Regions from separate parts of the Streptomyces sp. NPDC107498 genome, predicted to be linked through region 2. Evidence: riboswitches for the same ligand, from Rfam matches in the RefSeq annotation. Region 2 holds a riboswitch; the other holds the start of a gene.
What was found. A riboswitch is a leader RNA that binds a small molecule or an ion and turns the genes downstream of it on or off. The one in region 2 is predicted to bind S-adenosylmethionine.
Positions count from the first base shown of each region.

Region 1: it holds a riboswitch for S-adenosylmethionine, as region 2 does, so the genes downstream of both, thrC (threonine synthase) here and ACZ66Z_RS14925 (aminotransferase class V-fold PLP-dependent enzyme) in region 2, are expected to answer to the same signal.

Region 1 is NZ_JBVJPE010000031.1:15,840-19,239, reverse strand. Features, by position in the region: gene ACZ66Z_RS33675 (cold-shock protein) at 1-135, opposite strand, end outside; gene ACZ66Z_RS33670 (MoaD/ThiS family protein) at 561-836, opposite strand; gene thrC (threonine synthase) at 852-2,159, opposite strand; SAM riboswitch class I at 2,153-2,301, opposite strand; gene ACZ66Z_RS33660 (glucosyl-3-phosphoglycerate synthase) at 2,451-3,392, shown strand.
Region 2 is NZ_JBVJPE010000007.1:124,639-128,038, forward strand. Features, by position in the region: gene qcrB (cytochrome bc1 complex cytochrome b subunit) at 1-280, shown strand, start outside; gene trpD (anthranilate phosphoribosyltransferase) at 410-1,474, shown strand; SAM riboswitch class IV at 1,554-1,670, shown strand; gene ACZ66Z_RS14925 (aminotransferase class V-fold PLP-dependent enzyme) at 1,880-3,274, shown strand; gene ACZ66Z_RS14930 (Lrp/AsnC family transcriptional regulator) at 3,347-3,400, opposite strand, start outside.

The DNA of each region.
Region 1 (3,400 bases), on a different contig from region 2:
CTGGCCCTCTTCGAGGCTGCGGTAGCCATCCATCTGGATCGCGCTGTAGTGGACGAAAACATCCGCACCACCGTCTACCGCGATGAAGCCGTAGCCCTTCTCCGCGTTGAACCACTTGACGGTGCCCTGAGCCATGCCTAACTCCCCTATTACTGGCCCTTGCGCGGGACCCGCACTTCGCGGACCCGGGTCAGACCTCTGCGCCGGAACGCGTCGACCGCGGCTGAATGTATCTGCCCAACTGCCCTCTGCAACAGGTCATTCGACCGAGAATTCTGGGCGCGGCGGAAAGGGGAATTGGGGAGGATCCCCAGGATCACGGGGCAAGTCGGGCCCGGCAAAGCGCGCAGAAGGTACACAACGCGCACACACTTTGGCTGCTTCTTGTCGTGCGGAGACGCATTCTCATATGCGCCCGGCATGGGCAGCGGAGGGGACTTCCCCAACTCTACCGCGCTCAACCATGCAGAATTGCCCCTTCCGCTTATCGCGCGGAAGGGGCAATTCGTACTGACTGGTAAGGCAAGGGGCTCAGCAGCCGCCGGCACCGCGCTCGGCGGTCAGCCTCCGGCGACGGCCGGAATGATCGAGACGCCCGCGCCGGCCGGGGTGGCCGTCTCCAGACCCTGCTCGAAGCGCACGTCGTCGTCGTTCACGTAGACGTTGACGAAACGGCGCAGCTTGCCCTGGTCGTCCAGGACGCGGGCGGCGATGCCCGTGTGGTTCTTCTCCAGGTCCGCGATGACCTCGGCGAGGGTCGCGCCCTCGGCCTGGACCTCGGACTGCCCGCCCGTGTAGGTGCGGAGGATGGTGGGGATGCGGACGTTCACGGCCATGTCTTCTTCAACCTTTCAGAGCGCCAGGCCGGCGTCGCGGAACGCGTCCAGGCTCGGGCGGATGGTGGCGGTCGCCTGAGAGGTGTCGGCCACCGCGTCCAGGGTCTTGAGTCCGTCGCCGGTGTTGAGGACGACGGTGGTGAGGTCCGGGTCGATCAGACCCGCCTCGACGAGCTTCTTCGTCACGCCGACGGTCACGCCGCCCGCGGTCTCCGCGAAGATGCCCTCGGTCTGCGCGAGGAGCTTGATCGCGTCCACGACCTGCTCGTCGTTCACGTCCTCCACGGCGCCACCGGTCCGGCGGGCGATGTCGAGGACGTAGGGGCCGTCGGCCGGGTTGCCGATGGCGAGCGACTTGGCGATGGTGTTCGGCTTCTGCGGCCGGACGACGTCGTGCCCGGCCTTGAAGGCGGCGGAGACCGGGGAGCAGCCCTCGGCCTGGGCACCGAAGATCTTGTACGGCTTGTCCTCGACGAGGCCCAGCTTGATGAGCTCCTGGAGGCCCTTGTCGATCTTCGTGAGCTGGGAGCCGGAGGCGATCGGGATGACGAGCTGGTCGGGGACGACCCAGCCGAGCTGCTCGCAGATCTCGTACGCGAGCGTCTTGGAGCCCTCGCCGTAGTACGGGCGGAGGTTGACGTTCACGAAGCCCCAGCCCTCGCCGAGCGGGTCGCCGATGAGCTCCGAGCAGAAGCGGTTGACGTCGTCGTAGTTGCCCTCGATGGCGACGAGGTCACCGCCGTAGACACCCGCCATGACGACCTTGCCCTGCTCCAGGTCGTGCGGGATGAACACGCAGGAGCGGAAGCCGGCACGGGCGGCGGCGGCGCCGACGGCGCCGGCCAGGTTGCCGGTGGAGGAGCAGGAGAGCGTGGTGAAGCCGAAGGCCCGGGCGGCTTCGAGGGCCTGGGCGACGACCCGGTCCTTGAAGGAGTGGGTCGGGTTGCCGGAGTCGTCCTTGACGAAGAGCTTGCCGGGGGCGACGCCGATCTCGCGGGCGAGGTTGTCGGTCCGGACGAGCTTGGTCCAGCCGGGGTTCAGGTTCGGCTTCTCGGCGACGTCGGCCGGGACGGGCAGCAGCGGGGCGTAGCGCCAGATGTTGGCGGGACCGGCCTCGATCTGCTTGCGCAGCGCCTCGGGGTCACCGGTGGGGAGGTCGTACGCGACTTCGAGCGGTCCGAAGCAGAGTTCACAGGCGAAGATCGGACCGAGCGGGAAGACTTCACCGCATTCGCGACAGGAGAGCCCGGACGCGGGACCGAGGTCGACGGTGGTGGGGGTAACGGTCTGTACAGCCATGGAGGCGAGGCCCTTTCTCCTCATCTTTCCCAATGGCGAATTTTTCGCCATGAGACGGATTTGGCACCTTCCCTAGCCGGGGACCTCGCTGGAGGACGAGTGGTAACCGACTGGAGGGTTGCCGGGGCTTCAACGGGCCGTTTCCCTCTGCCCCTCTGGATGAGCGGTATTCGATTGTGAAGCGCGGTGGACTTTCGTTCCTGCGCTCCGACGCGGTCGGCACCCCGACGTGCATCGGGCATCCGCGTTGTTCAAGACTGTAACCGAAGGCCCGGACGCTTGAACCGGCCGTCCGAACCGCGAGATGGAGATCACGTGCTGGAAGAGGTGGAGCGCTGGCTGGACCGGCGGTCCTGGTCCGTGGCGGACCGACCGCTGGAGCGGATCCTCGCCGCCAAGCGGAACACGAAGGTCAGCGTCGTCCTGCCGGCGCTGAACGAGGAGGCGACGGTCGGGGACATCGTCGCCGTGATCCGTCGCGAGCTGATGACGGAGGCGGTGCCGCTCGTCGACGAGCTGGTGGTGATCGACTCGGGCTCCACGGACCGCACGGCGGAGGTGGCGGCGGCGGCCGGGGCGCGGGTGGTCGCGCGGGACTCGATACTCCCCCGGATACCGACCGTGCCCGGCAAGGGCGAGGTCCTGTGGCGGTCGCTGATGGTGACGAGCGGGGACGTGGTGTGCTTCGTCGACGCGGACCTGCGGGACTTCTCGGCGGACTTCGTGACGGGGATCGTGGGCCCGCTGCTCACCGATCCGGACGTGGACTTCGTGAAGGCGATGTACGACCGCCCGTTCGGAGACACTCCCGGTCAGGGCGGTCGGGTCACGGAGCTGGTGGCCCGTCCGCTGCTCAACCTGCACTGGCCCCGGCTGGCGGGCTTCGTGCAGCCGCTGGGCGGCGAGTACGCGGCACGGCGCTCCCTGCTCGAACGGCTGCCGTTCCCCGTCGGTTACGGAGTGGAGCTGGGACTGCTCGTGGACGCCCTGCACACGGTGGGCCTGGACGCGCTCGCACAGGTGGACGTGGGGGTGCGCAAGCACCGGCACCAGGACGGGCAGGCGCTGGGCCGGATGGCGGCGGCGATCTACCGGACGGCGCAGCTGCGGCTCTCGCGGGGCCACCTGGTGCGGCCGAGGCTGACGCAGTTCGAGCGGGGCCGGCAGGGCTTCGAGCCGCGCACGTACGCGGTGGACACGGAGGAGCGCCCCCCGATGGCCGAGATCACGGAGTACGCGCAGCGCCGCGTGGCATGAGACGGGAC
Region 2 (3,400 bases):
CCGCGAGTCGGGCATCATCAAGCGCCTGCCGCACGGTGAGTTCGTCGAGGTCCACGAGCCGCTCAGCCAGGGCGAGCTGCACCGCCTCACCGCGCACGAGCAGTACGAGGCCGCGGAGCTTCCGCCGGCCGTCGACGAGAACGGCGTGGAGCGCAAGATCGGCGCGATGGAGAAGCTCCGGGTCAAGCTCAACAAGGGCTACTACGGCGACGACAGCCAGGTCGCCAAGCCCACGGTCGAGGAGTACAAGGAGATCCAGAGCGGCCACGGCCACCACTGATCTCCCCGAACGCCTGACCTGAAGGTCGCCACGGCAGGAGCCCCGTCCATTCGATGGACGGGGCTCTTTGCCGTCCCCGGGGGTGGATAGGGTGGGACCGTATCCGTCACGTGATCACCAGGAGCTGCCATGAGCGCTGCGACCCCCGCTGGAGGACCCACGTCGGCGGGCCGCTCCTGGCCCGTCCTGCTGAACGGTCTGCTCGACGGCAAGGACCTCTCCGCCGACGACACCGCCTGGGCGATGGACCTGATCATGAGCGGCGAGGCGACCGACGCGCAGATCGCCGGCTTCATGGTGGCGCTGCGGGCCAAGGGCGAGACCGTCCAGGAGATCACCGGCCTCGTCCGCACCATGTACGCGCACGCCAACACCATCGAGGTGCCCGGCCCCGCCGTCGACATCGTCGGCACCGGCGGCGACGGCGCCAAGACCGTCAACATCTCCACGATGGCCTCCATCGTCGTCGCCGGCACGGGGGCGAAGGTCGTCAAGCACGGCAACCGCGCCGCCTCCTCCGCCTCCGGCTCCTCCGACGTCCTGGAGAAGCTCGGCATCAACCTCCACCTCACCCCGCGACGGGTCGCCGAGGTCGCCGAGGAAGCCGGCATCACCATCTGCTTCGCCGTGAAGTTCCACCCCTCGCTGCGGCACGTCGCCGCGGCCCGCGGCCAGCTGGGCATCCGGACCACCTTCAACGTCCTGGGTCCGCTGACCAACCCGGCCCGGGTGAAGGCCCAGGCCGTCGGGGTCGCCGACCCGCGCATGGCGCCGATCGTCGCCGGCGTCCTCGCCGAGCGCGGCAACTCCGCCCTGGTCTTCCGCGGCGACGACGGCCTGGACGAGCTGACGACCACCGCCACCTCCCGGGTCTGGGTGGTCCGGGACGGCGGCGTCACCGAGGAGCGCTTCGACCCGCGGGACGTCGGCATCGAGCTCGTCCCCCTGGAGGCCCTGCGCGGCGCCGACGCCTCGTACAACGCCGACGTGGCCCGCCGACTGCTCGCGGGGGAGACCGGTCCCGTGCGGGACGCGGTGCTGCTCAACGCGGCGGCGGCGCTCACCGCCCTGGAGCCCGGCACGGGCACCCTGGCGGAGCGGCTGGGCGCGGGCATCGCGAGGGCGGCCGAGTCGATCGACTCCGGCGCGGCCCTCCGGTCCCTGGAGCGATGGGTCGCCGCCAGCAACGCGTGACCCGTGCGGCGCACGACCCCGGTCCACCATGCGGACCGGGGTCGTGCGCTTCGGCGATCATGTGGCAGGATGCTCCACAGGTCACGAGTGACAGCGTTTTGGCCCCGGCTTGCTGTCCGGCAACCCTCCTTCCGTGGCGGGGTGCCCCGGGTGATGACCAGGCCGTGGGCAGCGAGGTCTACGGCAAGCGCGGATCCCTCGAACACCAGGGGTCCTGGTCAGTCGAGGAGCTTTTTCCGTGAGCAAGCGAATGCGATAGGGCGACTCCGCCCCTACTTCACCCTCGGAACAGGGTCCCTTCCGCGTACCCCCGTGTCCTCCGAGGCATCACCCGTACCCCGCCGCACCCGGCCGCGTACGGGATTCACCGAAGCCATTCCGCACCGCCCGCCGGGAGATACCGCCATGTCCGCACGCCCGAACGCCGTCACCGCCCCGACCGTCGCCGCCGATTCCGCCGACCCCTGCTGCGACGCCCCGCTGCCGGTCCTCGGCCGGGACGTGACCGTCCCGCTCGTCACCGGCGGCGAGGTGACCTACGCGGCGCTCGACTACGCGGCCAGCGCACCGGCCCTCCAGCGGGTCTGGGACGACGTCGCCGCCTACGCCCCCTACTACGGCAGCGTCCACCGCGGCGCCGGCTACCTCTCCCAGCTCTCCACCGACCTCTTCGAGAACAGCCGCGCCACCGTCGCCGAGTTCCTCGACTGCCGCCCCGGCGACCAGGTCGTCTTCACCCGCTCCACCACCGACTCGCTGAACCTGCTCGCCCAGGTCCTCCCGGCCGGCTGCGAGGTCTTCGTCTTCGAGACCGAGCACCACGCCTCGCTGCTGCCGTGGAGGGACGCCGGCGTCACCTACCTCGACGCGCCGCGCACCCCGGCCCAGGCCGTCGAGACCCTGGAGCGCGCGCTCGCCGACCGTGACCCCCACGGCCCCGCCCTGGTCTGCGTCACCGGCGCCTCTAACGTCACCGGCGAGCTGTGGCCGGTGAAGGAGCTCGCCGCCGCCGCGCACGCGCACGGCGCCCGGATCGTGCTCGACGCCGCCCAGCTGGCCCCCCACCACCCCGTCTCCGTGCGGGAGCTGGACGTGGACTGGGTCGCCTTCTCCGGGCACAAGCTGTACGCGCCCTTCGGCTCCGGCGTCCTGGCCGGCCGCGCCGACTGGCTGCAGGATTCCGAGCCCTACCTCGCGGGCGGTGGAGCGTCCCGCAAGGTGGCCCGTCGGGCCGACGGCGGTGTGGACGTGGAGTGGCACACCACCCCGGCCCGACACGAAGCCGGTTCGCCGAACGTCATCGGCGTCTACTCGATCGCCTCCGCCTGCAAGGCGCTCGCCGAGGCCGGCTTCGACTCCCTCGTCGCCCGCGAGCGGCACCTGATCGCGAAGGTCCGCGAGGGCCTGGCCGAGGTGCCCGAGGTGCGCGTGCTCTCGCTCTTCGGCGACGACGCGCCCCGCGTGGGCGTCATCTCCTTCGTCGTGGAGGGCTGGAACAGCTCCCACTTCGCCGCCGCGCTCTCCGCCGAGTACGGCATCGGCGTCCGGGACGGCCTCTTCTGCGCCCACCCGCTGGTCCGCACCCTGCTCGGCAGCGACCCGCAGGACCCGGGCGAGTGCGGCGCGCCCGAGGCGAACCCGGGCGAGCGCTCCCTCAACGCCATCCGGGTGAGCTTCGGCGCCGGCACGCCGGACGAGCACGTGGAGCGGTTCGTCGGCGCGGTCAAGGAGCTCGTCCGGGACGGCGCGCAGTGGAAGTACCGCACCGAGGACGGCCGCTGCGTCCCCGACCGCGGCTGATCGCTCACTCGTACGGGTGAAGGGGGCCTCCCGGTCGGGAGGCCCCCTTCGGCCGTGTCGCGTGCGCGGTGTTCAGGACTCCAGGCCGATGGCGAAGGCCGCCTCCAGGTCGTGCTGGGAGTACGT